4 regions of the Oerskovia jenensis genome follow, and region 4 is predicted to be linked to each of the others. Evidence: riboswitches for the same ligand, from Rfam matches in the RefSeq annotation. Region 4 holds a riboswitch; each other region holds the start of a gene.
The links. A riboswitch is a leader RNA that binds a small molecule or an ion and turns the genes downstream of it on or off. The one in region 4 is predicted to bind S-adenosylmethionine.
Positions count from the first base shown of each region.

Region 1: another riboswitch for S-adenosylmethionine. It lies ahead of JOD49_RS10525 (hypothetical protein); the one in region 4 lies ahead of JOD49_RS08965 (aminotransferase class V-fold PLP-dependent enzyme).
Region 2: another riboswitch for S-adenosylmethionine. It lies ahead of JOD49_RS18635 (ABC transporter substrate-binding protein); the one in region 4 lies ahead of JOD49_RS08965 (aminotransferase class V-fold PLP-dependent enzyme).
Region 3: another riboswitch for S-adenosylmethionine. It lies ahead of JOD49_RS10825 (methylenetetrahydrofolate reductase); the one in region 4 lies ahead of JOD49_RS08965 (aminotransferase class V-fold PLP-dependent enzyme).

Region 1 covers NZ_JAFBBO010000001.1:2,336,263-2,343,661, forward strand. The annotation lists gene JOD49_RS10505 (branched-chain amino acid ABC transporter substrate-binding protein) at 1-513, opposite strand, end outside; gene JOD49_RS10510 (aldo/keto reductase) at 1,067-1,918, opposite strand; gene JOD49_RS10515 (polysaccharide deacetylase family protein) at 2,234-3,691, shown strand; gene JOD49_RS10520 (cold-shock protein) at 3,874-4,077, shown strand; SAM riboswitch class IV at 4,209-4,320, shown strand; gene JOD49_RS10525 (hypothetical protein) at 4,426-4,794, shown strand; gene JOD49_RS10530 (hypothetical protein) at 4,927-5,640, shown strand; gene JOD49_RS10535 (MerR family transcriptional regulator) at 5,742-6,626, shown strand; gene JOD49_RS10540 (transglutaminase-like domain-containing protein) at 6,623-7,399, shown strand, end outside.
Region 2 covers NZ_JAFBBO010000001.1:4,173,374-4,180,772, reverse strand. The annotation lists gene JOD49_RS18650 (dipeptide ABC transporter ATP-binding protein) at 1-930, opposite strand, end outside; gene JOD49_RS18645 (ABC transporter permease) at 927-1,904, opposite strand; gene JOD49_RS18640 (ABC transporter permease) at 1,924-2,874, opposite strand; gene JOD49_RS18635 (ABC transporter substrate-binding protein) at 3,019-4,671, opposite strand; SAM riboswitch class IV at 4,989-5,100, opposite strand; gene proB (glutamate 5-kinase) at 5,267-6,409, opposite strand; gene obgE (GTPase ObgE) at 6,689-7,399, opposite strand, start outside.
Region 3 covers NZ_JAFBBO010000001.1:2,412,957-2,420,355, reverse strand. The annotation lists gene metE (5-methyltetrahydropteroyltriglutamate--homocysteine S-methyltransferase) at 1-2,008, opposite strand, end outside; gene JOD49_RS10825 (methylenetetrahydrofolate reductase) at 2,029-3,078, opposite strand; SAM riboswitch class I at 3,191-3,293, opposite strand; gene JOD49_RS10820 (NYN domain-containing protein) at 3,533-4,753, shown strand; gene JOD49_RS20750 (outer membrane protein assembly factor BamB family protein) at 4,797-6,398, shown strand; gene JOD49_RS10810 (lysophospholipid acyltransferase family protein) at 6,591-7,232, shown strand.
Region 4 covers NZ_JAFBBO010000001.1:1,995,911-2,003,309, reverse strand. The annotation lists gene JOD49_RS08995 (DUF1345 domain-containing protein) at 1-307, opposite strand, end outside; gene JOD49_RS08990 (MBL fold metallo-hydrolase) at 372-1,160, opposite strand; gene JOD49_RS08985 (LLM class flavin-dependent oxidoreductase) at 1,228-2,277, opposite strand; gene JOD49_RS08980 (O-succinylhomoserine sulfhydrylase) at 2,395-3,651, opposite strand; gene JOD49_RS08975 (rhodanese-like domain-containing protein) at 3,675-4,139, opposite strand; SAM riboswitch class I at 4,146-4,238, opposite strand; gene JOD49_RS08970 (phosphotransferase enzyme family protein) at 4,312-5,181, shown strand; SAM riboswitch class IV at 5,286-5,400, shown strand; gene JOD49_RS08965 (aminotransferase class V-fold PLP-dependent enzyme) at 5,442-6,842, shown strand; gene JOD49_RS08960 (GNAT family N-acetyltransferase) at 6,924-7,399, shown strand, end outside.

The sequences.
Region 1 (7,399 bases), 340 kb from region 4:
CTCGTAGCCGAGCGTGTCCACCATGTACTTGGCGACGGCCGGGCCCTGGACCGCGTCGTTCGCGAGACCGCGGAAGAACGTCTTCCAGCCGTTCTTGGTGATGTCGGGGTTGGTGGCGGACGCCGACAGCGACGGGAGCCCCGCCTGGCTGAAGACGTCGCCCGTTGCCGAGGTCTCGCCCGAGAACGCCGGGCCGAGGAGGGCGATGATGCTCGGGTCGCCGACGATCTGCGGCGCGACCTGGGTGGCCTTCTGCGGGTCGCCCTCGGTGTCGAACTCCTTGATCGTGACCTGGCAGCCCGCGTTCGCGGCGTTGAACGCGTCCACCGCGACCTTGGCGCCGTAGAGGATGTTCTGCCCGAGCGCCGCGTTGGGGCCGGTCAAGGCGCCGGCCACGGCGATCGAGGTGCCCTCGGCACACTCTGCCGTGCCGTCTCCGGCCGGGTCGACGGGGTCGCCCGAGGTCTCGACCGGGACCTCCTTGCCGTCGATGTCGATCTGGACGGACGGCACGATCTTCAGATCGGCCGACCCTGACTCGCTCGACGACTCCGTCGAGCTTCCGTTGTCCCCCTGAGACTGGGTACCGCATGCGGTGATGGCGAGGGTGGCGGCCAGCGCGAGAGCCAGCCCACCCGTCGTTCGACGTGCTGTGCGTTGCATTCCGAACCTCCGTGCGCCCAGATCGCACCCAGGGTGCTCAGAGACCTCGCACCCGCGGTGGATCACCTGATATTCAGCACTGAATAACGTGCTGACGATGGCACAGGTCGGACGAGCGCGAAACCCCAGATGCACAATTGCAACCGGGGAGGCACACCCGGCGAACCGGACAAGGCGCCCGAGGTCCCGGGCCCCGGGTCCGACGACCTGAGTGCCTGGAACGTACGCGGGCACGGTTACGCGAGACTCCGTCCCGCGTTACGGCGCCGTCACGGGAACGTCTCGATCCGGTGCCGGGCTCCGGCAGGTCGGCCGACCGGCGGCCTCGCCACCCGGCCACCCGCGGCCCGCAGACCGCGGCCCCGCAGACCGCGAACCCGCAGCCCGCGGCCCCGCGGCCAGTTCAGGACGGGTACTGCGAGAACGCGGCCGTCGCCGGGTCGGAGCCGAGCCGGGCGTCCGAGTCGAGCGCGTCGATCGCCGCGACCTGGTCGGGCGAGAGCTCGAAGCCGAACAGGTCGATGTTGGCCGCGAGGCGCTCGGGGTTCACGGACTTGGGGATCACGATCCGGTCGCTCTGGACGTGCCAGCGCAGGATCGCCTGGGCGGGCGTGACGCCGTGGGATGCCGCGATCGCGCCGACCGCAGGGTGGTCGAGGTCGGCGCCGCGGCCGAGCGGGGAGTACGCCTCGACCGCGATCCCCGCAGCGAGGGTCGCGGCCTGCGTGGCGCGCTGCTGGTAGGTCGGGTGGACCTCGATCTGGTTGACGGCGGGCACCACGTCGGTCTCGGCGAGCAGGCGCGAGAGGTGCTCGGGCAGGAAGTTGGAGACGCCGATCGCGCGGACCGCACCGTCGCTGTAGAGCTTCTCGAAGGCCCGCCAGGTCTCGACGTAGAGGTCCTTGCTGGGGACGGGCCAGTGGACGAGGTAGAGGTCGACGACCTCGACGTCGAGCTCCTCGCGCGAGTCCTCGAACGCCTGCAGCGCCGACTCGAACCCCTGGTCGCCGTTGCGGAGCTTGGTCGTCACGAAGATCTCGTCGCGCCGCAGACCGCTCGCGCGCAGCGCGGCACCGACGCCGGCCTCGTTGTAGTAGCCCGCCGCGGTGTCGATGTGCCGGTAGCCGGCCTCGAGCGCCTGCTCGACGTTCGCCTGGGTCGCGTCGTCGGGCACCTTGAAGACGCCGAGCCCGACCTGCGGGACGGTGACTCCGTTGTTGAGGACGACGTCGGGGACCTGCGTGGGAGAGACCATCACCCAGTTCTACCTCGACGTCCGCCGCGCGCACCACCCGTCCGGCGGGCCCCTGGTGGTCGCGCCGGAGCGGCCACGGAGGGGCCGGGCAACGGTGACCGGTCGGTGAAGGCCGTGGAGTCGTTGCGACGACCGTGCGAGAAGGTGTCGCACGCGACTGTGGCGCTGCTCTCATACACCGTGCCGGTCGCGACGAGCACCGGGTACGGGTGGCACGGTGGTTCGATGCCCCAGTCGCTTCCTCCGTCCCGTGACCTGACGCCGGGCGGCTCCGCTCCCGCGCGCCCGCGGAACCGAGCCGTCTGGGTCCTCGCCGTGCTCGTTCCCCTCCTGGTCGTGGTCGCGGGGGTCATGTTCTACCTGACGCGCGCCTCGGCGGACCCGTCCGGGGAGGCTTCCCCCACGGGTGCCCCGTCACCGACGGCGTCCCCGCTCCCCGCCGAGCGGGTCGACCCGCCCACGGTCCTGGACCCGGCGTCGGTCGAGAACCTCACGGTCCACCAGGAGTCGACCGCGGACGCCGGTGACGCACGCTCGATCTCGACCGTCTCGATCCCGGGCGAGCACTCGCTCTCGCGCGCCTTCGGCACGTTCGTCGACCAGACCGAGAAGGTCTACGACGCCGCGATCGACCCCGACGGGGTGGGCAACGAGCTCAACGTGGGGTGGGACCTGGTCCTCGCGCAGGGTGACGTGCTGGGGGTTCGCGCCACGACGTACGCCTTCACGGGCGGGGCGAACGGCGAGGTCGGCGCGCAGACGTTCTACACCGACATCCCGCGTGCCACCACGACGTGGTCGTCGGACCTCTTCACGGCCGACGGCCGCAAGCAGGCCGCGCAGTGGGTCGACGCCTCGCTCGACGCCGCGGGGCTCGGGTTCGAGGACCCCGTGCCCGCCGCGGAGGACACGTTCCGGGACGTCCGTCTGGGGCCCGACGGCGCCGCGACCCTGGTCTTCTCCCCCGGCCTCGTCTCGGCCCGCTCGGACGGCGAGCTGGCGGTGCGCATCGAGCCCGACGCGACGCGCACGGTCCTGTCCGCGGTCGGGAAGCAGATCGCGGACGCCGCGGCGAGCGGCACCCCGTTCACGGGGATCGCGCCGCCCCCGGTCGAGCCGCCGCCCGTGACGACCCAGCCCGTCCCGCCGGCGTCCCCCGGTGCCCCGGACTGCTCGGTGCTCAGCTGCGTGGCGCTGACCTTCGACGACGGTCCGGGCAAGCACACGTCCCGCCTGCTCGACACCCTCGCCGAGAAGCAGGTCAAGGCCACGTTCTTCCTCGTCGGCCGCTCGGTCGGCACGCACCCTGACGTGGTTCGCCGCGAGGTCGCGGAAGGGCACGTCGTGGGGAACCACACCTGGTCCCACCCGGATCTCTCGAAGCTCGGCACGGACCAGATCACCGACGAGCTCACGTCGACGGCGGACGCGGTCGAGGCCGCGTCGGGTGTCCGACCGACCCTCGTGCGCCCTCCGTACGGCGCCACGAGCGACACTGTGACGAGTGTCCTCTCCCAGCGCAACGAGCCGTCGATCCTGTGGAACGTGGACACCGAGGACTGGAAGAACAAGGACTCGGTCCAGACCTCGGAACGGGCCCTCGCAGGCGTGCGACCTGGGGCTATCCTGCTGATGCACGACATCCACGCCTCGACCGTGGACGCCGTCCCGGGCATCGTGGACGGCCTGCGGGCCGCCGGCTACACGCTCGTGACCGTGCCCGATTTGCTCGGCCCTGACCTGGTTGGCGGGCATGCGTACTTCAATCGTTAGCATCAGGGCTAGCACAGTCGGGGTAACCCCTGTACCGTAGCCGGTGAGATTGCAGTGCCTCGCTTGTCCTTGCGCAACGGCCCCATGCCACCGCGAACCTTGTTACCCAAGAGTTGACGACGAACACCGTGATGTTCGGCTCCAGATCATGGAGCTGTTTGAAACTCTAGAAGGAGATCCCCATGGCATTGGGAACCGTGAAGTGGTTCAACGGCGAAAAGGGCTACGGCTTCATCGCACCTGAGGACGGCAGCGCCGACGTGTTCGCGCACTACTCCGCCATCCAGACGCAGGGCTTCCGCTCGCTCGAGGAGAACCAGCGCGTCGAGTTCGACGTGACGCAGGGCCCCAAGGGCCCGCAGGCGGAGAACATCCGCCCGCTCTGATCTCACTCGCCTCCGGGCGTAGCTGATCATTGAACGAGTGCCCCCGACCGGTTCGCCGGTCGGGGGCACTCGTGCGTCCAGGACCAGGTACCCCTGTGCCCGGTCGGTGACGCCGTGGTAGAACTGAGAACGGTCCAGAGGACCAGCGAACCGCCCTCCGGCGTGCTGGTCCGGCAACCGCGCGACGCGCACGGTGCTCCCGGAGGAAGACCCGCCCCCACGATCGTGGGGGAAGAGCGAGGCCCGACGCCGTAGGGCGCCTCCTCGTGCCCCTCGCCCGGGGACCGTCCCGGGTGCGTACCGGCACGGAGGCGAGCTCCGCCGTCGGGCACGGAGAGAAGGAGCACCATGGCCGAGCGCGTCATGGAACGCCGGGCGACGGTCGTCGCCTGCACCCCGTCCGTCGTGTGCCGACAGTTCGACCCCGGCCACCTCCTCCACGACGTCCACGGGCGCATGCTCCGCAACCGGCCCTGGGGCTGGCGCGAGGGCGTCGTGCTCGCGGTGCGGGCGCGCGACGGGGGCGAGGAGGTCGTCGTCGAGTACGCGACGGGCGAGGGAGCGTGCCGGGTGTGGCACCACACGGGGCTCGACCTCGACCCCGGCACCACCGTGCGCGTGCACGAGCAGTACCACGCGCTCGAGCTCGCGGGGCGGGCGCTCAACGTCCGGCTCCTGGGTGGGGTGGGCAGCGTGCCGGAGCCCGCGCCTCGCTGACTGCGTGACTCTTCTGCGACTCGCCGGGCGCCTCTCCGCCGAACCATGCACCCGGCGGAACGTGCCGGCCGGCCGCCACGTTGAACCGGTGAGGGCGTCCGCCCTCGACGGTTCGACCAGAAGGACACGCTCATGGGATTCCTCGACCGCCTCCTCGGCCGCACTCCGCAGGACGAGGGGACGCCGCGCCGCCACGCGACCTACGACGGCCACGAATCCCCCGTGTACGGCACCCCTCCCCCCGCTCCGACGGGTCCGGGGCGCAGCGAGGACGACGTCGCGATCGACCGCTACCGCTACCTGCTGCGCACGGCTCCCCCCGAGGCCGTCGAGCAGGCTCACGCCGAGGCGTTCGAGCGGCTGACACCCGAGCAGCGGCGCCGGGTGCTGACCGACCTCGGCGAGAACCTGCCGCCCGCCGAGCGCGCGACCTCCGACGACCCGCAGTCGCTCGCCCGCATGGCCACCCGCGCCGAGATGCGCAACCCCGGCACGCTCGAGCGGTCGTTCGGCGGCAGGCAGGGCGGCCAGGGCGGACCGGGGATGGGCTCGATGATCGGGTCCAGCATGCTCGGCACCATCGCGGGCGTCGTGATCGGTTCAGCGGTCGCCAACATGCTGTTCGGCCCGATGTTCGGAGACCCGGCCGCGGACTTCGCCGGCGACGGCGGGACCTCGGGCGAGGGCGACCCCGGCGCGGCCGAGGCCGGCGGCGAGACGGACCCGGGAGCCGGCGACACGGGGGCCGGCGACAGCGGCGGCGGCGACTTCACCGAGGCAGGCGGCGACTTCGGCGGGTTCGGCGACTTCGGTGGTGGGGACTTCGGCGGCTTCGGGGACTTCTGAGTCCCTCGGCCGTCCAGGCCCGCTGAGTGCGGCGTGCGGCGGCACCACACCTCCGACCCGAGCGTTGACCTTGCCCCAGGGGCAGGGTCGAGACTGGCACGGTGCCCGACTCCACGGCCCTGACCACCGGCGAGTTCTCCCGCCGGTCCGGCCTCTCCGCGAAGGCTCTGCGCCTGTACGACGACAGCGGGCTCCTGCGCCCGGCCTTCGTCGACGGCGGGACCGGCTACCGGTACTACCTCCCGGCGCAGCTCGAGCGCGCGCGGCTCGTCGCCCTCCTGCGGCGGGTCGGGATGCCGCTCACCGACGTCGCGCACCTGCTCGACAAGGCGTCGCCCGACGCCGAGCAGCGGCTCCGCGGCTGGTGGGCCGCGCGCGAGGCCGAGGTCGTGGAACGCCGCGCCGTGGTCGAGTACCTCGCGCACCTGCTGTCCGCTCCGGAGGGCGCCGGGAGCCCGCACGAGCCCTTCGGCGTGCTCGGCCCGGCCGATGGCGCGGCGGGTGCCGGGACGGGCTTCCCCGTCCAGGTCCGCACCGATCCTCCGCTCAAGCTCGCGGTGATCACGTCGCACGTCGACCAGCACGCGCTTCTCGCGGCCATCAACTTCTCGGTGATCGGGCTGCGACGCCACGTCGAGCGGTCGGGCGCGACCCCCGGTGACGAGTTCCACGTGCTGTACCGCGGGATCGTGAGCCCGGACGACGACGGCCAGGTCGAGGTGTGCCTCCCGTTCAGCGGCACCGTCGAGCCGACCGAGGAGATCGGGACCCGGGTCGAGCCGTCCCGGGAGCTCGCGTTCGCTCCCGTCACGGCCGAGCAGTGCCGGTACCCGCGGATCCTGCGCGCCTACGACGCCGTGGGCTGGTGGGTCCAGCAGCACGGCACACCGGTGGGCAGCGCCCGCGAGATCTACCCGACCCTGCGTCCCGGGCACGCCGAGGACGCCGTCTGCCTGGTCGCCCAACCGTTCCGGAGGACTCGATGACCGACCTGCCCACGTCCCGCGCCACGCCGTCCGTCCCTGTCCCGGGCACGATCGCCCGACGCGACACCTCGGCCACTCCCGCCGAGGTCGCGCACTACGCGGCCCACTCGGCCTACTCGTCCCCCGGCGACCGTGCCGTCCTCCTGCGAGGGGTCCCGACCGAACCTGGTCCGCTGGGCCAGGTGGTGTGCAACGTGATCGCGCACTACCGCGGCGAGGCCGCCTCGCTCCCACCGGAGCGCGCCGCCGACGTGAACAGCCGATGGCTCGCGACGATCCTCGACCTCGACCACGCGCGGAACGGGACCACGCTCATCGACCCCCGCGCGGCGAGCGACCGGGTCGCGGGCTGCTGCCGGGACCACTCGCTCCTCGCGGTCGGGGTCCTGCGCGAGCACGGCGTCCCGGCGCGCACCCGCGTGGGCTTCGCCGGGTACTTCACCGCGGGCTTCCACCACGACCACGTCGTCGTGGAGCACTGGGACGACGGGCGGTGGGTGCGCTGGGACCCCGAGCTCACGGCCGGCACCGCCACCTTCCCGTTCGACCCCCTGGACCTGCCGCGAGGCACGGGGGACGTCGCCGAGGACCTGGCCCTGCCCTTCGTCCCCGCGTCGATCGCCTGGCTCGCCTTCCGGGCCGGGCTCGTGGACGTCGACCTGTTCGGGGTCGACCCGGGGCTGCCGATCCGGGGCGACTGGTTCGTCCACGACTACGTCCTGTTCGAGCTCGCCCACCGCCAGGGTGACGAGCTGCTCCTCTGGGACACCTGG
Region 2 (7,399 bases), 2.2 Mb from region 4:
CTCCTTGCGCAGCCCCCTCGCCTCGAGGAGGGGGGCCGACGGCGCGGGCCGAGCGCCGCCGTCGGGCAGGCCGTCCGCCCGCGACGTCGCCCGCACGGCGCCCTCCGATCCCAGCCGGGCGCTCGCGAGGCTCGGCGCGGCCGCGATGAGCTCACGCGTGTACGGGTGCTGCGGGTCCGCGAGGACGCTGCGTGCGGGCCCCTCCTCCACGACCCGGCCGTGCCGCAGGACCACGATGCGGTCGGCGCGGTCGGCGGCCACCCCCAGGTCGTGCGTGATGAGGAGCACCGCGGTGCCGAGCGTCGAGCGCAGCAGCTCGATGTGGTCGAGGATGCGGCGCTGGACCGTGACGTCGAGCGCGCTCGTGGGCTCGTCGGCGATCACGAGGTCGGGCCCGGCGGCGATCGCGATCGCGATGAGGACGCGCTGACGCATCCCGCCCGAGAGCTGCGACGGGTACTGCCGGGCGCGAGCCGCCGGGTCGTCGAGACCCGCCTTCTCCAGGAGCTCGACCGCGCGCCCGCGCGCCTCCCGACGACGCGCGAGGCCGTGGATCACGAGGACCTCGGCGACCTGGTCGCCCACGCGCTGGACCGGGTTGAGCGAGACGGTCGGGTCCTGCGGGACGAGCCCGATCCGGCGCCCGCGCACCTCGCGCCACTCGCCCTCGCTCAGCCCGGCGAGATCCCGCCCGGCGAACCGGATCGTGCCCGCCGTGCGGCGACCACCGCGCGGCAGCAGGTTGATGACCGCGTGGGCCGTGGTGCTCTTGCCGGACCCCGACTCGCCCACCAGCGCCACGACCTCGCCCGCACGGACCTGGAGCGAGACCCCGTCGACGGCGGGCGCGTCACCACCCGTCGCCGTGCGGTAGCCGACGTGCAGGTCCTTGACGTCGAGCAGGACGTCGTCGTGCACGGGGACGCTCATCGGTCCTCTCCGTCCTTCTCGAGCGAGCGGGAGACACGGTTGGCCGACAGCACGACCGCGACGATCACGAGGCCCGGCAGCGTCGTGAGCCACCACGCCGCGGCGAGGTAGTCGCGCCCGCCGGACACCAGTGCACCCCACTCCGGGGTCGGCGGCGCGGCCCCGTACCCCAGGAAGCTCAGGGCCGAGATCGCGAGGACCGACGACCCCAGCTCGAGCGCGGTCAGCGCGACCACCGGGCCCGCCGAGTTGGGCAGGACGTGGCGTCGCAGCACGGTGTACCAGCGCACTCCCGACGCGCGGGCAGCCTCGACGTACGTCGTCGACGACGTCCGCAGCGCCTCGGCCCGCATCACGCGGGCGAACGCCGCGATCGTCGTGATGCCCACCGCGATCGCCACCTTGACCGTGCCGAACCCCAGCACCGTGATGATCGCGAGCGAGAGGAGCAGGCTCGGCACCGCGAGCAGCACGTCGACCACGCGCCCCACCACGTCGTCGACCCAGCCGCGCAGGAACCCCGCGAGCAGACCGAGCAACGAGCCGACCGACAGCCCCAGCGCGACCGCGATCACGGTCGCGCTCAGCGAGAGCCACGAGCCGTGCACCACCCGGGCGTACACGTCACGCCCCAGGTGGTCCGTGCCGAACAGGTGCTCGGCGCTCGGTGCCTGCAGGCGGTCCGCCGGAACCCCGGTGACCGGGTCCTGGGACGCGAAGACGCCCGGTGCGAGCGCCCACGCGACCACGAGCAGCAGGAACAGCACCGCGAGCAGCAGGCCGGGACGGCGCAGCACCGCGAGCCCCGCGCGACCGAACGTGCGGGGCAGCGCACGCACGCCCCCGACGCGTCGGCGCGCGGTCTCGGGCGGGACCGGGTCCGCGAGCGCCCCCGGGGCGAGGGACGTGCCCGGCGCGGGCGCGTCCGGCGACGACGTCTCCGGGACGGCATAGGTGTCGAGTCGTGCGGTCATGGTGTCCTCCTCCGTTCCCTCACGCCGCGGCGGAGGGTTGGCGGGTGGTGATCCGGGGGTCGAGCACGGGGTAGAGCAGATCCACGAGCAGGGTCACGACGACGAAGACCACGGCCGAGAAGACCACGATGGCCTGGACCACGGGCACGTCCTGCTGGTCGACCGCGGTCACCGTCAGCCGACCGACCCCGGCCCGGGAGAAGACCGTCTCGGTCACGACGGCACCGGCGAGGAGCCCACCGACCGTCACACCGAGCACCGTGAGCGCCGGGATCGACGCGTTGCGCAGCGCGTGGCCGAAGTGCACGCGGGCCCGCCCCGCCCCCTTGGCCCGGGCCGTCTCGACGTAGGGCTCCGCGAGGGACTGGCGCAGGCTGCGCGAGAGGACCTGTGCGAACGCGGCGCTCGCGGGGATCGCGAGCGTGAACGCGGGCAGGACGAGGCTCTCGAACCCCTCGTTCCCCATGGCGGGGAACAGCCGCAGCTCGAACGAGAACCACTGGAGCAGCAGCAGCCCCACCCAGAACGTCGGCAACGAGATGCCCAGGGCCGGCAGCGACGCGAGCGCGTGCCGGAGCCAGCGGGCGCGCGGGTAGGTGCTCGCGAGCGCGAGCGTCGCACCCCCGACGAGCGCGATCCCCAGCGCCAGGGCCGTGAGCTGGAGCGTCGGTGGCAGGGCCTCGGCGAGGAGCTTCGTGGCGGGCGCGCCCGACGAGAACGATCGGCCGAAGTCGAGGTGCAGCGCACCCCAGAGGCCGTGCGCGTACTGGACCAGGACGGGACGGTCGAGCCCTTGCTCGGCGCGCAGGCGCGCGACGAGCTCGGGGTCCGAGAGGTCGCCGTCGGCTCCTGCCGCCTTGATCGAGGCCGCGTCGCTCGGCAGGACGTAGAGCAGGAAGAACGAGATGGTGAAGGCCGCCCAGAGGACGAAGCCTCCCTGACCCAGGCGGCGGGCGATGTACCGGCCCATGGTCGGCTCCTCTCGGTCGTGGCGCGCGGTGCGCGGGTGCGGGGTGCGGTGTGTGGCGCGCGGGTGGTCAGGACGGGTGGCCCGGTGGTGCGCCGGCGGTCGGGCGGGACGCGCGACGACGCGCCCCGCCCGACCGCGCGGGACTCAGTCCTGCTGGACCCAGGCGCCGTGGAAGTCGAGGCGGGTCGACGCCTCGAAGCCCAGTCCGTGGACCGTGTCGGCCGCCGCGATCGTCGTCGAGAGCTCGTAGACCGGGATCGAGTGCCCCTGCTGCACCAGGAGGCGCGCCGCCTCGGTCACGAGCTCCTGCCGCTCGGCCGGGTCGGTCGACGCCGCCGAGCGGTCGAGCAGGTCGTCGACCTCCTCGGGGGCCCGCTTGTTGATGTTGCGCGCGTTGGCCGAGAAGATCGTGCGCAGCACGTCGGGGTCCGAGCGCGTCAGGTTGTAGTAGTCGAAGTCGAAGTCCCCGGACTTCTTGAGCTCGGTGGACTCGGCGACCGTGACCTGCTTGAGCTGGAGGTCCACGCCGATCTTCGCGAGCTGCTGCTGGACGAGCTCGAGCGGCTCGGCCACCTGCCAGAACGTGACCGTGGTGGACAGGCGCTGCCCGTCCTTGACCCGCACGCCGTCGGCACCCTCGACCCAGCCCGCGTCGTCGAGGAGCTTCTCTGCGCCGTCCGGGTCGTACGCCAGGTCGTCCGAGACGTCGGCCCACAGCGGGGTCGAGTGCGACAGCACGCTCGTCGCGGGCTCGTCCTGCGGGGTCAGCAGGGTCGCGGCGATCTCCTCGCGGTCGATGCCCTTGCTGATCGCCTGCCGCACCGCCGGGTCGGCGGCGAGCGGACGGGACTCGTTGGGGAAGAGGTTGAAGACGACACCCGGGTTCGCCCGGTACGCGAGCCAGAAACCGTTGCCGTCGAACTGCGGCAGGTCGACCGTGCTGATGGCCGCGGTCGCGTCGATCTGCCCCGAGAGCAGGCTGCCGGTGCGCACGCTGGCCTCGGGCACGAACTTCACGGTCACGGTGTCGAGGTACGCCTCGCCCGTGTGGTCGTCCGCCTCGGAGGCCCAGTCGTACCCGGCGACCTTCTCGAGCACGACCTCCTGGTCGAACGTGTACGACCTCACCGCGAACGGTCCGGAGCCCACGAACTTCCCGGCGCACCGGTCCTCGACGCTCAGCGCGGCCGACGCGGGCGAGAGCAGCCCGAGCGAGAAGGTCGAGGACGCCTGGAGGAACTGCGCGCTGGGTGCCGAGAAGTCGACCCGCACGGTGCGGGGGTCCACGACCGTGGTCCCCTCGTACCCCACGAGGTAGGCCGAGCCGAGCGAGGCCGCTGCGCCCAGCTCGACGATCTTGTCGAAGTTCGTCTTGACCGCGGCCGCGTCGATCGGCGTGCCGTCGGCGAACGTCGGTCCCTCCCGGAGCGTGAACGTGAAGCTCGTCGCGTCCGCGTCGACCTCCCAGCTCTCGGCGAGCCAGGGCAGGATCTCGCCCGTGTCGGGGTCCTGCGCGGTGAGCGAGGCCACGGTCTGACGGGCCGAGGCGATCGCGTCGTTGTTCCCGACCTGCTGCGGGTCGATGCAGTGCGAGTCGACCGTGACCGCGAAGGTGAGGTTGCCGCCCGGGACGGGCTCCGCCGTCGGGCCGGGGGACGTGCCGTCCGCCGCGCCGCCGTCACCGGAGCCGCACGCCCCGAGCAGGAGCGCCGTCGTGGCGAGGGAGGCCGCGGCGAGTGCGCGGCGGGACGGGGCCGTGCGGCCGCCGGGGCCCGTGGGCCTGGTCGAGAGGGACATGCGAGAGGTGCTCCTTCGGTCGTGCGCGCCGCGCGACCGGCAGGGCCGGCGGCGCGCAGGGGTCGCCGACGGACCGTGGGTGCGTCGGGTCGACGCCTGCTCACGGTGCGCGGCGGTGGGGGCCGTCAGGGGACGGCGAAGGTGGGGACGTGGTCGACGCGGGGGTCTCGCCCGCGCGTCAGGTGCGACCTGGGTTCAGCCGGGTGTCAGCGACAACAGGGGACGAGGAGCCGGGGGCCGTCGAGGTGGCGGACCGCCCTGCGGTCGTGCTCCTGCTCCGTGCCGGGTGCGCGCATCGTCCGTTCCTCCGTGTGCCTACCGCGTGCTTACCGCGCCCGACGGGTCGCGGTCAGGTACCACCCGGAGCACCCCGTCACGTCGAAGGGTTGCTGGCCAGCGAGCCGGGTCTTGGCACTGGCGCTCTTCACCTGCCGCACAGGAAAGCCCCCCGAGGGCGAGGAGTCAAGGGGTGAGAGCGCCGTCCCACACGGTGAGACGCCAGGGGGGTGCGAGACGGGGCCCGGTGACCCGTGACGGGTCGCCGAGCCCCGTCAGGGAGTCGTGCGGCAGGGCGCCCAGGCGCGGCGAACCCCGCTCAGGACGCCTTGCGCTTGCGGCCGACGAGCACCAGGTCGTCACGGTGCACGATCTCGCGGTCGTACCCCTCGCCCAGCTTGTCGCGCAGCTCGTGGGTCGAACGTCCCAGGAGGCCGGGGATGTCGCTCGAGTCGAAGGCCACGAGGCCGCGCGCGATCACGCGCCCGTCGGGGGCGACGAGCTCGACGGGGTCGCCCGCGTCGAAGTCGCCCGTGACCCCGACGACCCCCGCGGGCAGCAGCGACGCACGTCCGGCCAGCACCGCGGCGACGGCCCCCGCGTCGAGCTCGAGGCGTCCGCGAGTGCGGGCCGCGTGCGCGAGCCACAGGCGCCGGCGCGTGGTGCGCTTGCCCGTCACGGCGAACCAGGTCCCGACCTCGCGCCCCGCGAGCGCGCCCTCGGCGTGCGCGGCCTTGGTCAGCACGACGGGGATGCCCGATCCGGTCGCGATGCGCACCGACTCGAGCTTGGTCAGCATGCCGCCCGTCCCGATCGAGCTGCCCCGGCCCGTGACCTCGATGCCCTCGAGGTCGAGCGCGGAGTGCACCTCGCGGATGCGCTGGGTACCGGGCCGCGAGGGCGGACCGTCGTACAGGCCGTCGACGTCGGTCAGCAGGACCATCGCGTCGGCGCGGACCAGGTGCGAGACCAGGGCCGCGAGGCGGTCGTTGTCCCCGAAGCGGATCTCGTCCGTCGCGACCGCGTCGTTCTCGTTGACGACGGGCACGATCCCCAGGTCGAGCAGGCGTTCGAGCGAGCGCTGGGCGTTGCGGTAGTGCCCCCGGCGGATGGTGTCCTCGGCCGTGAGGAGCACCTGGCCCACGCGGATGCCGTACTCGGCGAACGCCTGCGCGTACCGGGCGACCAGGAGCCCCTGCCCCACCGAGGCCGCGGCCTGGGCCGTGGCGAGGTCGCGTGGTCGCGCGCTCAGGCCGAGCGGGCCGATCCCCGCAGCGATCGCCCCCGACGTCACGAGCACGACCTGTCCACCCGCGGCGTGCCGCGCGGCGATGACGTCGACGAGCGCGTGGAGGGCCGGGACGCTGAGGTGCCCGTCGGGTCCGGTGAGCGAGGACGAGCCGATCTTGACGACGACCCGGTGGGCCGTGGCGACCTGGGAGCGAGCGGAGAGCGCATTCACCGGGACATCATCGCGCGCCGGGCGCGGGGACGGGGCGCCATGTCACCGTGTGACACCCCGCGGTGAGACGGCGTGGGCACCGGTCCTGCTCGCCGGGCCCGACGACGTCGCTCCCCGCCCGCTCGACGTCACGCCCGGGCGGAGGGTCGGCACCCCCCGGGGACGCCGCAGGGCGGGCACGACCCGAGGGTCGTACCCGCCCTGCGTGCGGACGTCCGGGGTGGGCGGGACCGGTGGTCCGCCGGTCGTCAGGCGAACCGGCGACCCGCCCCCGGCAGGTCAGTCCTGGTCGGGGTCCGTCCAGTGCCCGGACTCGCGCTCGGTCCAGAGCTCGGCGCGGGCCTCGGCCTTGGCGTCCATGCGCTCGGTGTACTCGCGGCGCTTGTCGGTACGCGTGGGGCGCGAGGTGTCCTCGAGGCGGAGGTCGGAGCCGCGGGGGCCGCCGAGGTGCTCGGCGCCCGTGATGAGCGTGGGCTCCCAGTCGAACACGACCGCGTTCTTGTCGGAGCCGATGCGCACCTCGTCGCCCGCGATGGCGCCGGCCTTGAAGAGCTTCTCCTCGACCCCCAGGCGTGCGAGGCGGTCCGCGAGGTAGCCCACGGCCTCGTCGTTCGAGAAGTCGGTCTGACGGACCCAGCGCTCGGGCTTGGAGCCGCGGACCTCGAAGTAGAAGCCGGTCTCGACGCCACCCTTGCGGGTCACCGTGAAGCCTGCGTCGTCCACGGCCTTGGGGCGCAGGATCGTGCGGGCCGGGGCGGGGGCCGGGGCCTCGCGGCGGGCCTGGTCGACGAGCTCGGCGAGCGCGAACGTCAGGGGGCGCAGGCCCTCGTGGCTCGCGGTCGAGATCTCGAAGACCCGCAGGCCGCGGGCCTCGAGGTCGGGGCGCACGAGCTCGGCCAGCTCGCGTGCCTCGGGCACGTCGATCTTGTTGAGCACCACGAGGCGCGGGCGCTCGTTGAGCGGGAGCCGCGCGCCCTCGATGTCGAGGTC
Region 3 (7,399 bases), 420 kb from region 4:
GCGTGTGGATCTGCGTCTCGGCCACGACGCCCGCGGTCGCGAGGCGGAACGAGCTCACCGACCAGTCGAGGTACGCGGCCTGGTCGGCCTTGCGCAGCGGCAGGAGCTCGCGCAGCGCGGGCTCGTCGACCTGGATGATGCCGATGCCGGCCGCCTCGAGGTCCGCGATCTCGTCGCGCAGCGCCAGACCCACCTGGTTGGCCGTGTCGCCGAGCGGCTGGTCGTCGCGCACGAACGACCACGCGAGGATCGTGACCGGACCTGTCAGCATGCCCTTGACCGGCTTCTCGGTGAGCGAGGCCGTGAACGTCGACCAGTCGACCGTGATGGGTGCCGGGCGCGTGACGTCGCCCCACAGGATCGGCGGGCGCACGCAGCGCGAGCCGTAGGACTGGACCCAGCCGTTCGCGGTGACGGCGAACCCGTCGAGGTTCTCCGCGAAGTACTGGACCATGTCGTTGCGCTCGGGCTCGCCGTGCACCAGGACGTCCAGGCCGATCTGCTCCTGGAGCTCGACGACGCGGCGGATCTCGTCCTGCATCGCGGTCGTGTAGTCCGCGTCGGACAGCTCGCCCTTGACGTTGAGCGCGCGGGCGCGGCGGATCTCCGGGGTCTGCGGGAACGACCCGATGGTCGTGGTCGGCAGCAGCGGGAGGTTCAGCTTGGCCTGCTGGGCGGCCGCGCGCTCGGCGTAGTCGCCGCGCGAGAAGTCGCCCTCGGTCAGGGCTGCGGCACGCTCGCGCACCGCAGGCACGACGACGCCGCTCGCCACCGCGCGCGAGGCGACCGCGGCGCGGGACGCCTCGATCTGGTCGGCGACCGCGTCACGACCCTCGGTCAGCGCCCGGGCGAGGATCGCGACCTCGCCGACCTTCTGGTCCGCGAACGCGAGCCAGTCACGCAGGCGGGGGTCGATCGAGCCGTTCGTCCAGTCCTCGTCCTCGACGTCGTGCGGGACGTGCAGGAGCGAGGTCGAGGTGCCGACGACGACGGCGCCCGCACCCAGCCCGGACAGCCCCTCGACCAGGTCGAGCTTCGCCGCGAGGTCGGCACGCCAGACGTTGTGGCCGTCGATCACACCCGCGACGACGGTCTTGGTCTCCAAGCCTGCGACAGGGCCCGCCGGAACGGCTCCCTTGACGAGATCGAGCGAGATCGCCTCGACGTCGGTGGCGGCCAGGAGCGTGAGGCCGTCGTGCTCTCCCTGGAGCCCGCCGAACGGCGCGCCGACGAGGAGGGCGGGGCGTTCGGTGCCCACCGCGAGGTCGGTCGCGAGGACCCGGTACGCCTCGGTGATCGCGGCGTGGACCTCGGCGGCCGGGAGGTCGATCGAGTCGGACACGAGCGCGGGCTCGTCGAGCTGCACCCACGGTGCACCGGCTGCGGCCAGGGCGCGCAGCAGCTCGACGTACACGGGCAGGACGTCCGCGAGGCGCGAGAGCGGGCTGAAGCCGGACGCGCTGTCGTCGGCGGCCTTGGACAGCGCGAGGAACGTGACGGGCCCGACGACGACGGGCCGGGTCACGACGCCCGCGTCCTTGGCTTCGACGAACTGGCGCACGATGCGGTCGTCCGCGAAGCGGAACGGTGTGGACTCGCTGATCTCGGGGACCAGGTAGTGGTAGTTCGTGTCGAACCACTTGGTCATCTCGAGCGGGGCGTCCTCACCGGCGCCGCGCGCGACCGTGAAGTAGCCCGCGAGGTCCAGCGCGCCCTTCTCGTCGGTGAGCGACGCGAAGCGCGACGGGACCGCCCCGAGGAGAGCGACGACGTCGAGCACCTGGTCGTAGTACGAGAACGAGCCGGGCACGGCGCCCGACGAGGCGTCGAGGCCCAGGTCGACGAGACGCTGGGCGGCCGCGACGCGCAGCGCCGAGGCCGTGGCCTCGAGCTCGTCGGCCGTGGAGCGCCCGGCCCAGAAGGACTCGACGGCCTTCTTGAGCTCGCGGCGCGGGCCGATGCGGGGGTAGCCGAGGACGGAACCGGAGGGGAACGTGGGTGCACTCATGGTGATTACCTCTGAACTGGTCAGACCGAGGGCCCGCCCAGGGCGGGCTCGGCGGAGGGAAGGGGAGTGCCGGAGACCCACGGCCCGCTGGCCAGGTCGGGGGTGCGGGACGAGACGCTGCTCGCGTCCCCCGCTACCCCACCGCCGAGGTTGACTCCCTCGAGCAGGTCTAGAGCGGCTTGGTGCTTGTTGAACGTGTAGATGTGGAGGCCGGGCGCGCCGGCCGCGAGGACCTGGCGCGCGAGCTCGACCGAGTGCCGGATACCCAGCCTGTGGCGTGCGTCCGGGTCCTGCTCGGCCTCGAGGGCCTCGACGACGCGGCGCGGTGCCGGGACGCCAGTGAGCTCCTCGACGCGTGCGAGGCGGGCCGGGTCCGTCATGGGCAGCAGGCCCGCGAGGATCGGGATGGTCACCCCGGCGGCGCGCGCCTCGGCGACGAAGTCGATGTAGGACGACGCCTCGTAGAAGAGCTGCGTGATCGCGAAGTCCGCTCCGGCCTGCTGCTTCTGCCAGAGGCGGCGCACCTCCTGGGTGCGGCTCGTGCCCGCGGCGAGGTTCCCGTCGGGGAACGTCGCGACCGCGATGGTCAGGGGGCGGGCCGCGCCGCGCAGCGCGACGCTCGGGCTCGCGGCGCAGCGCGCGGCCTCGACCTCGCGCAGCAGGGCCACGAGCTCGGTGCTGGACCGCACGCCGTCCTCGGCGGGGCGCCAGTCGGGCTGGTCGCGCGGAGGGTCCCCGCGCAGGGCGAGGAAGCTGCGCACACCGGCGTCGAGGAAGTCCGTGATGACGTCCTCGACGTCCTCGCGCGAGGCGCCCACGCAGGTCAGGTGCGCGATGGGCAGCACGGGCGTGCCGTGCAGGAGCTGGCTGATGACGCGGCGCGAGGTCTCGCGGTCCGTGCCGGCCGCGCCGTACGTGACCGACACGAAGTCCGGGGACGTCGCGACGAGCCGCCGCGCCGTCTCCCAGAACTTGGGGGCGGCGTCGGGGCGGCGCGGGGGCATGAGCTCGAACGACACCGTGGGTCGCGGTGCCTCGTGCCCGAAGTGCCCCAGGTCGACGATGCTCATCGTGCGACCGCCGGGAGGGGCGTGCCGACGGTGGCCACGAAGGCCGAACGGGTGGTGCGCGGGACCCCGGTACGGTGCGGGGTTGCGCAGAAGGATGCCTCGGTCATGAATCGCTCCATCGAACCTGGCTGTAGCACCCGTACCCGCGGGAGGCTTCCGTTGGGGGGTTGCTGCGGTGTCAACGAGCCAGGACTCTCGACCGCTCTGGATGGTGGTGACGATCGTAGGGGGAATCCATGATGCGAGCCAGTATCTGCTCGAAGCGTGAGACGGAAGGGTCTGGCGTCGGGGAGTCGACTCGTCTCGCGGTGTGCGCGCGCCCCGGCGGACCCTTCGTCGGGCCGACCGGTGTCCTTACAACCTACGCCCGTCTCCCGCCCAGCGGCCTGTGACATACGGGCTGGTCGCCGCGGCGGATGGGCGTTCGGACGACGCGGGCAATACCCTGGCGGATATGGACACCGAAGAACGTCTGGCCGTCTTCCTCGACTACGACAACCTCGCGCTGGGCGCGCGCGACCACCTGGGCGGGATGACCTTCGACTTCAAGCCGATCGCCGACGCGTTGGCCGCGCGCGGCCGTGTCGTCGTCCGCCGTGCCTACGCCGACTGGTCGTACTTCGACGAGGACCGCCGCTCCCTGACCCGTCACCAGGTCGAGCTCATCGAGATGCCCCAGCGCATGGGGGCCTCGCGCAAGAACGCGGCCGACATCAAGATGGTCGTCGACGCGATCGAGATGGCCTTCGAGCGTGAGTACATCTCTACCTTCGTCATGTGTACGGGCGACAGCGACTTCTCCCCCCTCGTGCACAAGCTGCGTGAGCTCAACAAGCGCGTCATCGGGATCGGCGTCGAGAACTCGACGTCCAAGCTGCTGCCGGCGGCGTGCGACGAGTTCCTCTTCTACGACCGCCTCGAGGGCGTCGAGATCCCGGACGAGCCCGTCGAGCGCAAGCGCTCCTCGAACAGCTCGAACCGGAGCGGGACCCGCAAGTCGTACGGCCGCTCCACGGGCTCCTCGGGCTCCTCGGGCAAGGCCGCAGCCGTTCCTGCGCCCGAGGCCGTGACCCCGCCCCCGGCCGCCGACGCCACGGCACCGACCGCCGAGAGCGCGCCCGAGCCGACCTCCGTCCCGCTGGACGTCGAGGCCGAGCTCGAGTCCGCCGTCGGGCACGGGGCCTCCTCGGCCTCCGAGGACGAGGACCTCGCGGTCCTCGTCGCGCAGACCCTCGCGGACCTGTCGAGCTCGTCGAGCGGGGCCGTCGTCGCCTCGACGCTCAAGCGCACGCTGCTCCGCAAGGACCCCACCTTCAGCGAGGCCGACTACGGCTTCCGCAACTTCGGCGAGTTCCTGCGCTACCTCGAGGAGCGCGGCGTCGTACAGCTCAGCGCGGGCCCCGCGACGGGCGACCCCGAGGTCTCGCTGCCCGAGCGCGGGCACGCCGGGGACGACTTCGCGCTGCTGCGCACGGTCGTGGGCGAGCAGGGCGACTCGGTGCCCCTGTCCGGCCTCAAGAACCAGCTCCGCAAGAAGCGCCCCGACTTCAGCGAGAAGGCGCTCGGCTACCGCAGCTTCCTCCAGTTCTGCAAGGCCGCGCAGACCGCGGGCGCGATCGACCTGCGCTGGGACGACGACGCCGACGACTACCTCGTGTCGGTCGCGACGCGCTGAACCTCCGTCCCGTGAGGGCACGCCCGGCCGCTAGGCTCCGGGCGTGCCCTTTCGCCGACGAGAGCAACCCCGCCAGATCGCCTTCGATGCGGTCGACGACCTGGACGACGTCGACGACCAGCGGGGACCGAGGCAGGGGACACCGGGCCTGCCCGGCGACCGCCTGGGAGACCACGGCACATCCCTGCCCGACGACGTGGCGCGACCGGCAGCGGACGCCGCCCCCGGCGCCCCGGACGAGCAGGTGGCGGCGGATCCGGTTCGCGACGGTTCGGACCCTGGGGGCGGGCTCATCGCGCCCGGGGTCCGGAAGCGGCGGCGCCTGCTCGTCGGGGGCGTCGCGGCCGGGCTGGTGCTCGTGCTCGGCGGCCTGACCCTCGTCGACGTCGTCCGCACTCGACAGGCAGAGGCGTTGTTGCGGGCCGCTCCTGGCGGGGTCGTCGGGCTGACGCAGCCGCCCGACGAGGTCTGGAGCATCGACACCGGCGAGGCCTGGACGAGGCTGGCCGGCGACCGCCTCCTGGTGGCGGGCGACGGAGAGCTGGTCGCCCACGACCTGACGTCGGGAGAGGAGGTCTGGCGGCGGGCGGACCTCGGACGGAGCCGTTGCGGCGCCTTCGTCGCGCGCTCCGGCGAGGCCGCAGCCCTGTCGACCATCACGTGCCTCAGCGGCGGGAGCCTGGAAGAGCTCGTGCCGTCGCACCCCACCAGGCCGCCGACGACGGTCTCCGTGCTCGGGCTGGACGGCAGGACGCTCTCCGAGCGGGCGCTCGACGTCTCCCGCGGCCACGCGGAGGTGCTCACGGACGGCGACGTCGTGAGGGCGATCCGGGAGGACCGGGGGCTCGTCGTCACCGTCGAGGACGCGCGCACCGGAGACGTGCGCTGGACGCACCTCGTCCCGGTCGAGGACACCGGGGGCGACGGGACCTGCGAGACCTCCTGGAACGGCGCGATGGTCGACGACCGGGAGTCCGTGTACTTCTACGACCTGGCGGGCGCGATCTCGGTCGGGGGATGCCGGGTGGGTGCCACGTTCTCTCCGGGGGGAGACGTGCTGTCGTCCGGGGACGACGCGTACGTCGAGGGCCTGGCCGACGGCCGGTTCACCAGGACGGCGAGCGACGGGGTGGGGGCGGACGTCCTGGACGCGGAGGGCGAGGTGCTCCTGCGCGGCGTGAGCGAGGTCCTCGAGCCGCTCGCCACGGACGGCACCGCGCCACCTCTGCTGTTCGTCCGGCCGGGCTCCGGGCTCGCCGCCCTCGCCGAGGACGGGCACGAGGTCTGGGCCTTCCCGCGGTACACCGCGCAGGTCCTGCTCACGACACGGGACATGACCGTCGTCGCCACCTTCCCCGGGGCCGTGGCGATCGACAACGTCACGGGTGAGGAGCTGTGGACGTGGCGGGCCTCGGAGCGCGGCGGGTCGTCGAGCAGCGACGTGTCCGCGGTCTTCGCGGGACACGGGTCGCTGACCGTCGTGCTGGGGACGCAGCCGGGTTCCGGGGCGCGATGGTCCTCGATCGACCTGGCCGACGGCAGCACGCGATGGGAGGAGCCGCTCACCGTCGACCCCTACGGCTTCGTCGCGGTCGGCGGGAGGCTCCTCGCGGTCGACGGGCCGCGGATCCTGCGCTTCGGGTGAGCCGGTCTCGTGACAGGCGGGCCGGGCGACGGCCCGCACGGTCGCAGAGGCCGTGCGCAACGAACCACCGTGCGTGAACATCCGTGCACGGGCCTGGGTTCTCCCCGGCGAACTGGGCTCTTCCGCAGGGTCGTGCGCGTAGACCGGGGCCCCGCCGTCGGGCCCGGCTGCACGTCGGTGCACAATGTACGGATGACGTACCGGGTGCTGAAGCTGATCCTGTCGCTCCTGGCCTTCACGCTGCTGAGGCCACGGGTGACCGGACTCAACAACATCCCTCGCCGCGGGCCCGTCATCCTGGCGAGCAACCACCTGTCGTTCGTGGACTCGCTCCTGATCCCCATCGTCGCTCCGCGCCACGTCACGTTCCTCGCCAAGGCCGAGTACTTCACGGGCACGGGGCTCAAGGGCCGCATCTCCCGCTGGTTCTTCACGACTCTCGGCCACATCCCCGTGCAGCGCGACGACCCGCGCGCCGGGCAGCGCTCGCTCGAGGACGCGCTCGAGGTGCTCAACCGTGGTGGAGCGTTCGGGATCTACCCCGAGGGGACGCGGTCGCGCGACGGCAAGCTCCACAAGGGACACACGGGCGTCGCGTGGCTCGCGCTCGCCGGCCACGCCCCGATCGTGCCCGTCGCGATCAAGGGCACCGACAAGGTCCAACCCGTGGGGTCGCGGATCCCGCGCATCCACCGTGTGACGGTCGAGTTCGGGGCTCCCATCGAGCCTGCACGCCAGATCACGTCGGGCAAGCCCGCGCAGGCGCGCCGTGAGCTCACCGAGCAGGTCATGGACTCGATCCACGCGATGAGCGGGCAGCAGCGCGCGAGCTGACCACCGGTCGGCCTGCCGGCCGGCGAACCCGAGGTTCGCCAGGCAGCAGGACGGGCCGGCTCGACCGGCCTCGGGTTCGGCGCCTCGAGCCTCCCGCTCGTGAGAAGGACGTGCAGGACCTGCGCGGTCGTGATGTGCTCGGGGGAGGGTCACGTGGCCCAGGGATC
Region 4 (7,399 bases):
GGCTCACGACCGACGCCGCCAGGATGAACAGGTGCGTGACCCGACGTGAGGGTTCCTCGCGCGTGGCGTGGCTCGCGGTCACCCGGGCGTCCATGGGGGCGATGACGAGCCACGTCCACGCGATGAACAGCAGGGCCGCGACGCTCCACCCCGCGAGGAACGCGAACCTCGGGTAGCCCCGCGAGCCGAGCCAGCTCCCGACGGCCACCCCGACCAGCGCCCCGGCTCCCAGGCGCCACCCGGGGCCGGCGCCGAGCCGGTCGCGGGGGACGGGGCCGGTGGGGAGGTCCGGGTGGGAGGGCGTCACGCGGTCAGTCAACCACCGGCCGCGCGGCCCGGCGCGTCGGCCGGTCCCGTCCGGGACACGGCCGCTACCCGCCCGCGGCGAGGTACCGGAGCTGGGCCCGGACGCTCTGCCGGGCTGCGGGAAGCACACCGGGCGCGACGTCGCCGTAGACCGCAGCGGTCACGTCGTCGACGAGCTCCTCCGTCACGGGGACGACGGCCTGGTCCCCGAGCACCGCCCGCACCTGCGCGAGGCGGTCCAGCCGGTGCTCGCGGTACGCGCGCACCACGGCCGACAGGTCGCCCAGCTGCGGGCCGTGCGCGGGCAGGACCCTCGCGGCACCGAACGACTCGAGCACGTCGAGGGTCGTGAGGTAGTCGCGGAGCGATCCGTCGGGCTCGGAGAGGACAGTGGTGCCGCGGCCCAGGACGGTGTCTCCGGTGAGCACGCTGCCGTGCGGGCCGTCGTCGGGGAGGTGGAAGCTCGTCGAGTCGCCCGTGTGCCCGGGCGTCGCGAGCACCTCGATCCGCAGGCCGGCCGCGTGGATCGTCTCACCGCCGCGGAGCGGCGCTGCCTCGCGGGAGCCGGCCGGGTGGCAGTGGGCCGGGTCGGCGGCGCGGACCGGTGCCCCCGTGAGCTCGGCGAAGCGTGCCGCCCCTGCGATGTGGTCCGCGTGGCGGTGCGTGATCAGGACGAGCTCGACGCGCGGACCGGCGGCCAGCGCGGTGAGGTGAGCGACGTCGTCGGGCCCGGGGTCGACGACCACGCGCGTGCGCGCCCCCGGGGCGGCCAGGACGTAGGACCTGGTCCCGTCGAGCGTCATGGGACCGGGGTTGGGGGCGAGCAGCACCGAGGCCAGGTCCGTGACCCCCACGGGTACGCCCGACGGCGCCGCACCGGCGGGCGGGCCGGTGCGGTCGTGGCTCGGTGGGGTCACGGGATCAGTCGTCGAGCGCGGCTGCGAGCAGCTCGAGCGTCTGCGTGCGCCCGGGCGTCGCGTCGAGCGACTCGTCGGCCCGCGACGCCGCGACGGGCACGACCATGACCTCGTCGACGCCGTGCCGGGCGGCCAGCTCGCGCACGCGACGGGCCGCGGCCTGGGGCTCGTCGACGATCCAGCGGTCGAGCATCTCGTCGGCCATCTGGGACGTGAGCCCGTCGAGCGGCGTGGACGCCGCGTCCTCGACCGTCTCCTGGGCGCCCAGCGGCTTGCCCGAGCGCAGGCGGGCCATCATGCGCGCCTGCGGCAACGCCCGGGCGCGGGCCTCGTCGAGCGTCGGGGCGACCGACACGTTGACCGTCAGGAACGTCTCCGGCGCCGGGTGCTCGGGCGACGGGCGGTAGCCGTCGCGGTAGAGCGCGAGGATCTCGTCGATGCCGGCGCCCGAGAAGTGGTTGGCGAACACGTACGGCATCCCGAGCTCGGCCGCCAGGCGCGCCGAGTAGTCGCTCGACCCGAGCAGCCAGACGGTCGGCACGGACTCGGCGGCCGGGGTCGCGTGGACGTCGTAGACCTGACCGGTCGTGAGACGGACCGAGGCTCCCTCTGCACTCATGAGCGAGCGGATGTCCTGGACGTGCTGGGGGAAGCGGTCGACGTCGGACGTCGGGCCGCTGCTGCGCAGCAGGGCGGTGACGACCGGGTCGCTGCCGGGCGCGCGCCCGATGCCCAGGTCGATGCGCCCCGGGGCCATGGCCTCCAGGACCGCGAACTGCTCGGCGACCACGAGCGGCGCGTGGTTGGGCAGCATGACGCCTCCCGACCCGACACGGATCCGCTCGGTCACCGCGGCGGCCGCCGAGATCATGACGGGCGGTGCCGACGCCGCGACCGCGGGCATGTTGTGGTGCTCGGCGAACCAGTAGCGCGTGAAGCCGAGGCGGTCGGCGAGGCGCACGAGGTCCAGGGAGGCGGCGATGGCCTGGGCGGAGGACTGTCCCGAGCGGACGGGGACGAGGTCGAGGACGGAGAGGCGCGGCGAGGTAGTCATCGCCTGGTGCAACCCCGGGATACGCCCGGGGTATTCCTGGCCGTCGTGCCGCTGAGTGCGGAGTACTTGTCGTCGTCCGGCAGGTTTCACGACAAGTACTCCGCACTCAGCGGACGGTCAGTGGCGCAGCGCCTGCTCGACGTCCTCGATGAGGTCGAGCGGGTCCTCGAGGCCGATCGACAGGCGCACGGTCGTCTCCGCGATCCCGACGGCGGCACGCCCGTCCGGACCCAGCTTGCGGTGCGTCGTGGTCGCCGGGTGCGTGATGAGCGACTTGGCGTCGCCCAGGTTGTTCGAGATGTCCACGACCCGCAGGGCGTCGAGGAACTGGAACGTGCGCTTCTTGAGAAGCTCGGGGTCGGTGCGCGGGTCGTCGGCGCCCGGCACGTCGAGGTTGAACGTCACGACCGTCCCGCCACCGCTCTGCTGGGCCTTGGCGAGCTCGACCTGCGGGTGCGAGGCCAGGAACGGGTAGCGCACGGCCGTGACGCCGGGCAGGTCCTCGAGGGCGGTCGCGACCTGGAGGGCCGAGGCGTTCTGCGCCTTGACGCGCACCGAGAGGGTCTCGAGCCCCTTGACCAGGACCCACGCGTTGAACGCGCTGAGCGACGGGCCGGTGTTGCGGATGAAGGTCTGGACCGGTCCCTTGACGTACTCCTCGGAACCCAGGATCGCGCCGCCGAGCACGCGCCCCTGCCCGTCGATGTGCTTGGTCGCCGAGTACACGACGACGTCGGCGCCGAGCTCGAGCGGCTTCTGCAGCACGGGGGTCGCGAACACGTTGTCGAGCACGACGACCGCGCCTGCGGCGTGCGCGAGGTCGCTCACGCGGCGCACGTCGATCACGTCCTGCATGGGGTTGGACGGGGTCTCGAAGAAGACGACGTCCGCAGGGGTCGACAGCGCCTCCTCCCACTGCGACAGCACGTGGCCGTCGACGTAGTCGGTGCGCACGCCCCACTTGGCGAAGATCTCGTCGAAGATGACGAGCGACGAGCCGAAGAGCGCGCGGGCGGCGACGATGCGCGACCCGGCGCCGACCAGCGCCGCGAGCGAGGTGAAGACCGCCGACATGCCGGACGCCGTGGCGTAGCAGGCCTCGGCGCCCTCGATGAGGCGCAGCCGCTCCTCGAACGTGTGCACGGTCGGGTTGCCGTAGCGCGAGTAGATGAAGCGGTCGACCTCGCCCGTGAACGCGGCCTCCGCCTCCGCGGCGCTCCCGTAGACGTAGCCCTGCGTGAGGAAGAGCGCCTCGCTCGTCTCCTCGAAGTTGGAGCGGGCGTGGCCGCCGCGCACCGCGAGCGTGTCGGGACGGGCCGAGCGGGGCAGCGGGCCGCGGCCCGAGCCGCCAGGGACGCCGGCAGGGATGCGCAGGACGCCGTCCCCGTGCGCGGCGCTCACGACTGCTTCCAGGGGAGACCGGCTGCGCGCCAGCCGTCCGACCCGCGGTGGCCGGCGCCGTCGAGCGCTCCCTCGAAGCCCTCGAGGACGTTGTACGCGGGACCCAGCCCCGCGGCGGTGGCAGCCTTGGCGGCGCCGATCGAGCGGGCTCCCGAGCGGCACAGGAAGACGACCGGACGCTCAGGGCTCACCCCGGCCGCGGTGAGCTCCGCGACGAACGCCGGGTTGGGGCGGCCCGTGACGTCGACCCACTGGGCCAGGACGGGCTCGCGGCCGGTCGAGGCCAGGTCGGGGACCCCGACGAAGCGCCACTCGGCGTCGGTGCGCACGTCCACGAGGACGACGCTCGGGTCGCCCTGGAGAAGGGTCCACGCCTGCTGGGGCGTGATGTCGCCGGCGTAGCCGTCGGCGGGCCGGGCGTCGGGGACCGGGGCAGCGGTCGCGCGGTCAGGGACACTCATGGTGATCCTCCATCGGTCGTGGCGGTAGCACCCTCGCCCGTTGCCGGGGGGTTGCTGCGGCGTCATCGTGCCAAGTCACTCAGCCGCTCTGGATGGTTGCGTCGGATCGTACGCCACCGTGCCCACAAGATGGAACGGTCGTCTCGCAGGGTGGTCGGGTAGGTTCCTGCGCATGAGCCATCTCCCCGAACCGGACCGCGAGGTAGAGGACTCCCGTCGAGACGGAGGACCAGGGGCCTCTACCTCGACGCAAGCCCTCTACCCCGAGGCGCCCGACCAGGCCGAGGAGCCCCTGGCCGGGGGGAACTCGACGACGGTCGTGCGGCGCGGCGACACCGTCCGCCGGACCGCAGGTCCCTGGACGCCCACGATCCAGGCGCTCCTGCGGCACCTGCGAGCACAGGGCGTCACCGGGGTGCCCGAGCCGCTCGGGACGGACGAGCAGGGGCGCGAGGTGCTGTCCTTCCTCCCCGGTGACGTCGCGCACTACCCGCTGCCCGAGTGGGTCTGGGACGAGTCGGTGCTCCGGGACGCGGGCGCGCTGCTGCGGCGCGTGCACGACGCGAGCGTCGGGTTCCTCGACACACGCACCGCGGCGCCCGTCTGGCAGACCGCACCGCACGAGCCCGCCGAGGTCGTGTGCCACAACGACGTCGCCCCGTACAACATGGTCTTCCGCGACGGAACCCTCGTGGGGCTCATCGACTTCGACACCGCGAGCCCCGGCCCCCGGATCTGGGACCTGGCCTACCTCGGCTACCGGCTCGCGCCCCTCGTGGCGGACGCAGGGGACTCGGAGGGGAGCGACGTCGTCGGGCGGCTGGACTCGTTGGCACGACTCGACGTGCTGGTCGCCGCCTACGGGATGCCGTACTCGCGACGTGAGGTCCTGACCACCGTGGTCGCGCGGCTCCACGAGCTCGCGGCGTTCACGGACGAGCGGGCGTCCGTGACCGGACGCGACGACTTCCGGGAGCACGCCGCCATGTACCGGGCCGATGCGCGTTACATCGCGGCGCTCGCAGCGACCGCGCGCACCTGACCTCCTGACCTACCCGCGCTGCTGAGAGACCGCCGTGCCCATCATCCGAGACGCCGTGCCCACCGGTTGACATGCTCCGGGCGCCTCGACCATCCTGGACACCAGGTCATGAGTGCCAGCGCAAAGCCCCGGTTTGCTGGCCGGCAACCCTCCTCCGCGGTGGGGTGCCCCGGGTGACGACCAGGTCCCTCTCTACCTGGAGGGGGGCAAGCGCGGAGGGGCCGGCAGGGCGAACTCCGACGACCACCGGAGGACGTGCCATGAGCGCACACGCAGTCATCGAAGCCCCCATCTCGTGTGCCGTGCTGCCCGTCGTGGGCAGCGACACCCTGGTCCCCCTCGTCGACGGGCGCAGCGTCCCGTACGCGAACCTCGACGTCGCGGCCTCGGCCCCGGCGCTCCAGGTCGTGGCCGACCGGGTCAACGAGGTCCTGCCGCTGTACGCGAGCGTGCACCGCGGCGCGGGCTACCTCTCCCAGGTGTCGACGGCCCTCTACGAGGCCGCTCGCCAGACGATCGGCGCGTTCGTCGGCGCGCGCGAGGACGACGTCACGATCGTCACGCGCAACACCACGGACTCGCTCAACCTCCTCGCGGGCTGCGTCCCGGCCCAGGCCGACGGCTCGCCGGGCCGCGTGCTCGTCCTCGACGTCGAGCACCACGCGAACCTCCTGCCCTGGCAGCGCACGGGGGGCGCCACGGTCCTGGTCGGCGGTGCGACGGTCGCCGAGACCCTGTCCGGGCTGCGTGCCGAGCTGTCGCGCTTCCCGTACGCGCTCGTCGCGATCACGGGGGCCTCGAACGTCACGGGCGAGTCGCTGCCGCTCGCCGAGGTCGTGGCCGCGGCGCACGACGCCGGTGCGCGCGTCCTGCTCGACGGCGCCCAGCTCGTCCCGCACCGCGGCGTCTCGCTCGCCGCGAGCGACGTGGACTACGTCGCCTTCTCGGGGCACAAGACCTACGCGCCGTTCGGTGCGGGCGCTCTCGTGGGGCGCCGCGACTGGCTCGACTCCGGCACGCCCTACCTCGCCGGTGGCGGCGCGGTGCGCAACGTGACGCTCGACGGCACCACGTGGCAGAGCGCCCCGGCGCGGCACGAGGCCGGGTCGCCCAACGTGATCGGCGCGGTCGCGCTCGCCTCGGCGTGCGACGCGCTCGCGGCGCTCGAGCCCGGCGAGCTCGTCGCGCACGAGACCGAGCTGCGGGCCCGGCTCGTCGCGGGGCTCGAGGCGATCGACGGCGTGCGCGTCGTCCGCGCCTGGGCCGACGCCGTGGATCCTGTGGGGGTCGTGACCTTCTCGGTCGACGGCTCCGACGCGGGGCTCGTCGCGGCCTACCTGTCGGCCGAGCATGGCATCGGCGTGCGCGACGGCCGCTTCTGCGCGCACCCGCTCCTGGCCCGGCTGGGCTTCCCGGCCGGGGCGATCAGGGCGTCGATCGGGGTCGGCACGACGGGCGAGGAGATCGAGCGTCTCGTCACCGCGCTGCGCACCTGGGTGAGCGAGGGGGCCACGGCCCGGTACGAGGTCGTGGACGGCTGCTGGGTCGTGAGCGACGACCCGCGTCCGCTCCTGCAGGTCGCGGGCCTCTCGGGCCTGTTCGCGACGGCCGCGGCGGGCAACATCACGGCCGCCGTCGGCTGCGGACCCGCCCCCGCCTGAGTAGCCTCTGACCTGCGCAGACGCTGCCCGAACCCCAACGTTCACCAGCGCGTCACCCGCCCGTTCACAGTCGACCGCTCCGTGGTCTTGGCGGCGACGCCTGCGTGTGTTCTGATATGCGCTGTGCAGCACGATGTCCACCTAGAAGGCCACGGGTTCCGCCTCGAACCCCTGGCTGTCGCGCACGCCGGTGCGCTGGCCCAGATCGTCGATCCGTCGATGTGGGCAGGCATGAGTACGACCCTCCCCGAGGGGGAGGTCGGGATGGTGAACTTCATCGAGGACACCCGCGCCACCCGCGCCCTGACGGCCTTCGCGGTCGTCGACGCGGGCTCGGGTCTCGTGGTGGGGAGCACCGCTTTCCGTGACCTGTCGCTCGACGACAGGCGCGTGGAGATCGGGCGGACCTTCTACGCCCGCTCCACGTGGGGGAGCCTCGTCAACCCGGTCTCGAAATGGTTGCTGCTCCGACATGCGTTCGAGTCGTGGGACGTGCACCGCGTGGGGTTCCGGGTCGACGCGCGCAACGCGCGCTCGCTCGCCGCGATGCGTCGCCT